DNA from 2 places in the Ornithinimicrobium carbonis genome. Region 1 is predicted to be linked to the other one. Evidence: riboswitches for the same ligand, from Rfam matches in the RefSeq annotation. Region 1 holds a riboswitch; the other holds the start of a gene.
The links. Region 1 has a riboswitch for thiamine pyrophosphate ahead of ACWHYA_RS06450 (ABC transporter permease). Riboswitches for the same ligand answer to the same signal wherever they lie in the genome.
Positions count from the first base shown of each region.

Region 1 (3,389 bases):
CGCGTCGACGCCCTCGGTGACGACGGAGAGCGCCGTGGTCAGCCGGGCGACGAGCGTGCTCGCGAGCACCATCTGGAACAGCCCCATGGCCCAGGCGACGACGAGGAGCGGGAGCCCGAGCACGGCGGCTCGCAGGACGTGCCTGCTGGCCTGGGTCGAGTCGCGCAGGGCCTGGGCGCCCCAGAGCAGGAGCAGGACCGTCAGACAGGCCAGTCCCGTGCGCGACTGGCTGCCGACGATGCCCAGGACCGCTACGGCGACACCGCTCCACCGCCGCCAGCCGCTCAGGTAGAAGTAGGACAGGACCAGGGCCACGGCCGACCACAGCGCGAACGCGTTGGCGTTGATGAAGAGCCCCGTGGAGCGCCCGTAGATGACGTAGGCCTCCGACAGCGAGCGCTGCGTGGCGGCGTCCCACTCCTGCAGGGGCGTCCACAGCGCGTCCGGCACGATGCCCACCCGGAAGAGGGTCTGCCCCAGCCCGTAGCCCCCCTGGACCAGGATCGCCGCGTGCACGAACGGCAGCAGCCGGGCTCCGGCCGCGGCCGTCAGGGCGAGGACGGCGAGCGGGACGAGCACCACTATCCAGAAGTAGAGCGAGGTCATCCCGTAGGTGCCGAGAAGGACCCCGAGCAGGGGCAGGACCAGCAGCAGCACGAAGAGCGGTCCGACGCTGACGACCCAGCCGCCGCGGATGGTGGGCCGGGGCGAGCCGGCCTGGATCCAGGCGAGGAAGGCGGCGGCGACGAACGCGATCTCCAGCACCGGCACCCCCGGGAACCCGGGGACCCGACCCGGGTGCACCCGCTCCCCGAGGGTGAGGTAGGCGACGAACAGGGTCATCGCGACGGTCGTCACGGTGCGGGCTCCCGCAGCCGGTGCAGTCCGTCCGCGTCCGCGAGCACGCGCCCGTGCTGCTCCCACCCGCCCCCGGCACCGGCTGCGCGCGCCTGCTCGGCCAGCGGCTCGCGGACGCCCGGCTCCAGCAGGCTGCGGACCGCCCGGGCCAGCAGGTCGACCTCCGGGGGCCAGTCAGGCTGCTCCGGGGCGGTGCTCTCCAACCAGAGGACGGCCGTGCGCGGGATCTGGTCGGGCACCGGCGTCACATCCCCTTGAATCGGACCACCTCGACGACGGTGGCCAGCAGGATCCGCACGTCCGTCAGGCAGGTGGCCCGGCGGACGTAGTCGAGGTCGTAGTCGAGCTTCTGGTGCCAGTCTGCCACCGAGGTGGTGTAGCAGTGCCGGACCTGGGCCAGGCCGGTCAGCCCGGGCCGGACGCTGTGCCGCTGGGGGAAGGAGGAGAACTCCGCGGTAAGGAGCCCGACCAGCTCGGGACGTTCCGGACGGGGACCGACCAGCGACATGTCCCCGCGCAGGATGTTGATCGCCTGGGGCATCTCGTCGAGGTGGCTGGCCCGCAGGAGCCGGCCGAGGCGGGTGACCCGCGGGTCCCCGCAGTAGGTCCAGCGGGGCAGACCGTCCTCCTCCGCGCACGGAACCATCGAGCGCAGCTTGTAGATGGAGAAGGGTCGACCGTCCAGGCCGACCCGGACCTGGGTGTGGAAGACGGGACCACGGCTGTCCAGCTTGAGCAGCAGGGCCATCAGGGGCAGCGTCAGCGCGAGGACCACGAGCAGGACCAGACCCCCCGAGACGTCCAGGAGCCGCTTGGTCCGGGAGGCCACCAGCGGGTGTCGGGTGTCGACGGTCGCCGGAACGAACCTCACCCGTGACGGGACGCGCAGCGTCGTGCCTGCATGTCCGAACTGTTGAACGGCCGAACGTATCGTCGGCGTCGCCATGATCTGCAGCCCCCGAGACTGTCTGTCAGGCCGGCCGTGAGGCCCCTGGTCGGTCAGGCCATGGAGGATCCGGTGGATCGGCCCAGGCGCGTAACCCGTCTCCTGCTCGGCGTGGACTCCCCGACACGCACAGCCTCATCTGTCCCCACTCCTTCATCGTCACGGGACGATCGATGACGGTTGAGCGTATCGCTTTGAGTCCGCTCTGGATAGAGATTTTGTGAGATTGGTCTCCTCTGTCTTTACCTCCCTTTGACCTGCGCTTTAGGAGCGCGAGGTCCACGCGCGCCCCTCTCCACCCCGTCGCGTACGCTCGAACCCGTACACGACAGGGGAGCGCCCCGGCGCTGAGAGTGCGGCCCGCAGCCGCAGACCCTCCGAACCTGATCCGGTCAGCACCGGCGAAGGAAGTCGACCATGACTCCGCCCACCACCGCACCGGCGCGCCGGTCGCCGTTCCCGACCCCGCCCGGCCCCGCGCCCGGGGGCAGGACCGCGCGGCGGGGGCGGACGGCATACCCCTCCGGGCCGGGCCTGGTGCTCGGACTGGCGGCGCTGCTCCCGCTGGCCTTCCTCGCCGTCTTCTTCCTGCTGCCCGTCGGCGGGATGCTGGCGCGCGGGTTCCTGCCCGAGGGGCGGCTGGACCTCTCCGGGGTGCCCGACGTGCTCGGGCGGGCGCGCACCCTGCGGGTGCTGTGGTTCACGCTGTGGAGCTCGGCGGCCGGCACTGTGGGGACGCTGCTGCTGGGGCTGCCGACGGCGTACGTGCTCTACCGCCTGCGCTTCCCCGGCCGCGGCCTGCTGCGGGCGGTCGTCATCATGCCGTTCGTGCTGCCGACGGTGGTCGTCGGCGTGATGTTCCGCTCGCTGCTCTCCAGCGGCGGGCCGCTGGGGTTCCTCGGCGTCGACGGCACGTGGGTGCCGATCCTGCTGGCGTTCGTCTTCTTCAACCTGGCCGTCGTCGTGCGTACCGTCGGGGGGATGTGGGAGGGGCTGGACCGGCGGGCGGAGGAGTCCGCCGCCACCCTCGGGGCCACCCCCTGGCAGGTATGGCGCACCGTCACCCTCCCCGCGCTCGCGCCCGCCGTCGTCTCGGCGGCCACGCTCGTCTTCCTCTTCTGCTCGACCGCGTTCGGGGTGGTGCTGACGCTGGGCGGGCTGCGCTACGGGACGATCGAGACCGAGATCTACCTGCTGACCACGCAGTTCCTCGACCTGCAGGGGGCGGCGGTGCTGTCGGTGCTGCAGCTGGTGGCCGTCGTGGCGATGCTGACGCTGGCGGCACGGACCCGGCGGCGCACCGAGGGGGCGCTGAAGCGGGTGGGTGCCAAGGCGGCGGCGCGCGGGCCGCGCGCGGACGACATACCCGCGCTGGTGGTGACCGGACTGGCGGTGGCGCTCGTGCTCGTGCCCGTCGGCACGCTCGTGGTGCGCTCGCTGCGGCGGGGCGGGGGGTGGACGCTGGAGAACTACCGGATGCTGACCGACCCGGCCTCGACGCCGGTGCTGCGGGTCAGCGTGGTCGACGCGGTGGAGAACTCGCTGCGCACCGCCGTCGACGCGACCGTCATCGCCATGACGCTCG
Region 1 is NZ_OZ348993.1:1,446,128-1,449,516, forward strand. Features, by position in the region: gene ACWHYA_RS06440 (hypothetical protein) at 855-1,097, opposite strand; gene ACWHYA_RS06445 (sugar transferase) at 1,103-1,729, opposite strand; TPP riboswitch at 2,125-2,231, shown strand; gene ACWHYA_RS06450 (ABC transporter permease) at 2,222-3,389, shown strand, end outside.

Region 2 (3,389 bases), 1.4 Mb from region 1:
GTCTGGTTGACCAGCACCTCCGCGTCGAAGTTGTGCGGTGACAGTTGAAGGATGAACTCGCGGCACCGACCGCACGGTGCGAGTACCTTGTGGTCGGCGCCGACAGCAACCATGCGAACGACGACGTTCTGGCCGTGTGTAAGCATGGCGGCCGCGGCGGCGTGCTCGGCACAGAAGCCAAGTGATGATGCCGTATCGACGCAAACTCCCACGAACACCTCTCCCTGCACGGTCTCAAGAGCAGCGCCGACCGTTCCACACGATGCTGACGGTGATAGTTGGCGTGGCGCCACCACATCGGTCGCTCGTTCCCGAAGATCATCGAAGTGCGCCATGTGACCACCCTCGCACGCAGGCTGCACGACAGGATCGACCAGCGGCAGATTAGTGCGTTTTCAGGCGCTCTCTTGGTCTAGCCGTTCGAGGATCCAGGAACGCACCAGCGTAGACGCAGGTAGGTGCTTGGCCTCGGCCACGCTTTGGACCCGCGCCTGCTCGTCGGCGCTCAGCCGTACGGAGTACACCTGCGACCGGTTCGGGCGTTTGCCCTCGGTTCCTGCCGGGTAGGGGTCGTCCTTGGTCCGCTCGGACTCCTCGCGCAACCCGGAGATCAGCTGGGGGTCAACAGTCTTGGCCATCGTCGAGTCCTTCCTGATAGATCTGCAGGTCGGCCCCGGTGGCCGGCCAGGCATTCACTCCGTGCAGCTCGCCGTCGAGATCGCGGTAGGCGATGAGAACCAGGACGCGGCCGGCAGAGGGTGAGCGGCCGATGAACCTGGAGGCGCCCATGCGTGACTTGGGATCCGGCTCCAACGCCACCATGTCGGCGTCGGCCAGGAGCTCGCGGGTCCAGTCGGGGTCGATGTCCAAGGCGTCGGCGTAGCGACTGGAACGGGAGCTGATGTAGTCCATCGACTCGACGTCCCAGTGAAGCTCTGCACTCACTACCTCAGTATGTCACTGAACGACGATGTAGTACAGAGTTTCAGTGGGGCGGCCCACTGCCGATCGTTCAGGAGGTCAATGACGTTGACGCGACCCGCGGCAGATGAGTGCATACGGCGGCGCTGCCCGAAGTCCTGATCCTCAGCTCCGCCGCTGCAATACTGCGGCATGCCACTCGCTCCTCCCGGTCCGCGGCGTCGTACTCGGCCAGGATCGCCGCCTTGAACTCGGCGGTGAACGAGCGCCGCTTGGGACGGTCAGCACGAGGAGCCATGGCCCCATCATCGGCGCCGACGTCAGCAACCGTCATCGTCATCTCAAAGTGTCCATTTCTCGCCCCGTGCGAGGTCAGTAGCAGATCAGCGGTGGTGTCTCACCTCATCCTGACGCACAGGGCTTGACGAACGCCGTGTGGACAACCGAACGCCGCCTGACTAGTCTTGTCACCGACCCCCGGGGAGCGCTGGGAAGAGCGCTGAGAGTGCGGAAAGTCCGCAGACCCGTACACCTGATCCGGTTCGTACCGGCGTAGGGAGCAGGGCACTCGCCGTCGTCGGACGATGGCGGGTCTCGTCGAGGTACCCTCGGGCCCGAGAGAGGGACCGTGATGAGCACGTCGACCACCCGGCCGAGCCGGCCGGCCACGACCACCGCTGGAACCACCGCAGGCGCCACCCCGGCCGAGCTCGGGATCGGCTTGCGGTTCAGCATCCATCCCCACACCGACGACTTCGTCGACGTCATCCTGGGCGCGCTCGCCGACGTCGCGGCGGCAGGCCTGACCAAGGGCCTGGTTAGTGAGACCGACGAGGTCAGCACCTACGTCGGCGCCAAGGACTGGCCCGCCGAGCAGCGCCTGGCCGCCTACCTGTCCGCGGTCATCGCGGCGGCCTACCGCCGCTCCGGCGGCGGGCACGTCGTCGCCCACGCGCTTTTCTCGCGTGGCTGCCCGGGCGAGGTCGCCTGCGACCTGTCGGTGACCGGCCTGCCCAGCCCGGCGCCCGTCGAGCTGGAGCCGACCGGCATCCGGGCCGCGGCCCAGTGGTCGCTGTACCCGCTGCTCGACGGCGGCAGCGACGCGGGGGACCACATGGCGCACATCGAGTCCGCCATCGCCGCCGCCCACGATCGCGGGACGGCGGCGTTGCCGAACCACTACGCCACCAAGCTCACCGGTGACGTGTCCGAGGTGCTGGCCACCGCCGTCGACGCGTGGGCTCAGGTCGGGGCCCACGTCCCGCACGCCGTCACCCACCTGACGATCTCGGTCGGCTCGCCGAGCCAGGCAGAGGGCTGAGCGATGACCAGCACCGACAAGACCGGCGACGGCAGCGTCGGCGCCGGCGCGCCGCGCACCGGCCGGACGCCGAGCGCCCGCCAGGGCTGGGCCATGAAGGACCTCGTCCTCATGGTCGTGCTGGGCGTCGTCTTCGGCTTCGTCTACTGGGCGCTCGTCCAGGCGTGGAACGGCCTGGCCGTGCTCATGGGCCCGGCTGGCGACCTGGCGCAGCACGTCCTGCTCGGCGGGTGGCTGATCGTCGCGCCGATCGCCATCGCGATCATCCGGCGCCCGTTCGCCGGCATCATCGCCGAGGTCATCGCCTCCGTCATCGAGGTCGTCTTCCTCGGCTCCCCCGTGGGGCCGCTGCTGATCCTCGCCGCCGCGATCCAGGGCGCGGGCAGCGAGCTGCCGTTCGCGCTCACCCGGTACCGCCGCTTCGGCTGGGGCGTCTTCGCCCTGTCCGGGCTGCTCGGCGCCTTCCTGGTGTTCTTCTACTCGGCCTTCCGCTCCGGCTGGTACGGGCAGGACATCTTCCCGTTGCGTCTGATCATGCAGTGCGTCTCCGGCGTGGTCCTCGGCGGCCTGCTCGCCAAGGTGGTGGTCGACGCGCTGGCGCGCACCGGCGTCGTCGACAACTTCGCCATCGGCCGCGCCGCGCACCGATGACGACGCCGCCCGGGCCGCCCGTCGTCACGCTCGACGGCGTCAGCGTCCGGTTCCCGCGCCGCGCCACCCCGGTGCTGCGGGACGTCTCCCTGCGCCTGGCGCCGGGCGAGCAGGTGGTGATCCTCGGCGCGTCCGGGTCCGGGAAGTCGACGGTGCTGCACACGATCACCGGCGTCGTCCCGCACACGGTCCACGCCGAGCTGGACGGCGAGGTCACCGTCGCCGGGACGACGACGGCGGCGACCACCGTGGTCGAGCGGTCCCGGTACCTCGGCGTGGTGGCGCAGGACCCCTCCTCGGCGGTGTGCCTGCCGGACGTGGAGCAGGAGCTTGCCCTGCCGCTGGAGAACCACGCGGCCGACCGCTCGACGATCGACCGCCGCATCGGCGATGCCCTCGCCGCGGTCGGCGCCGGCCACCTGCGGCGGCGGGCGACGGCCGCGCTCTCGGGCGGGGAGTCGCAACGGGTGGCGCTCGCGGCCGCCCTGGTGACCGA
Region 2 is NZ_OZ348993.1:2,832,424-2,835,812, forward strand. Features, by position in the region: gene ACWHYA_RS12965 (cytidine deaminase family protein) at 1-335, opposite strand, end outside; gene ACWHYA_RS12970 (DUF6290 family protein) at 396-638, opposite strand; gene ACWHYA_RS12975 (hypothetical protein) at 622-945, opposite strand; gene ACWHYA_RS12980 (hypothetical protein) at 1,013-1,261, opposite strand; TPP riboswitch at 1,390-1,499, shown strand; gene ACWHYA_RS12985 (YkoF family thiamine/hydroxymethylpyrimidine-binding protein) at 1,553-2,242, shown strand; gene ACWHYA_RS12990 (ECF transporter S component) at 2,246-2,893, shown strand; gene ACWHYA_RS12995 (ABC transporter ATP-binding protein) at 2,890-3,389, shown strand, end outside.
Region 2: it holds a riboswitch for thiamine pyrophosphate, as region 1 does, so the genes downstream of both, ACWHYA_RS12985 (YkoF family thiamine/hydroxymethylpyrimidine-binding protein) here and ACWHYA_RS06450 (ABC transporter permease) in region 1, are expected to answer to the same signal.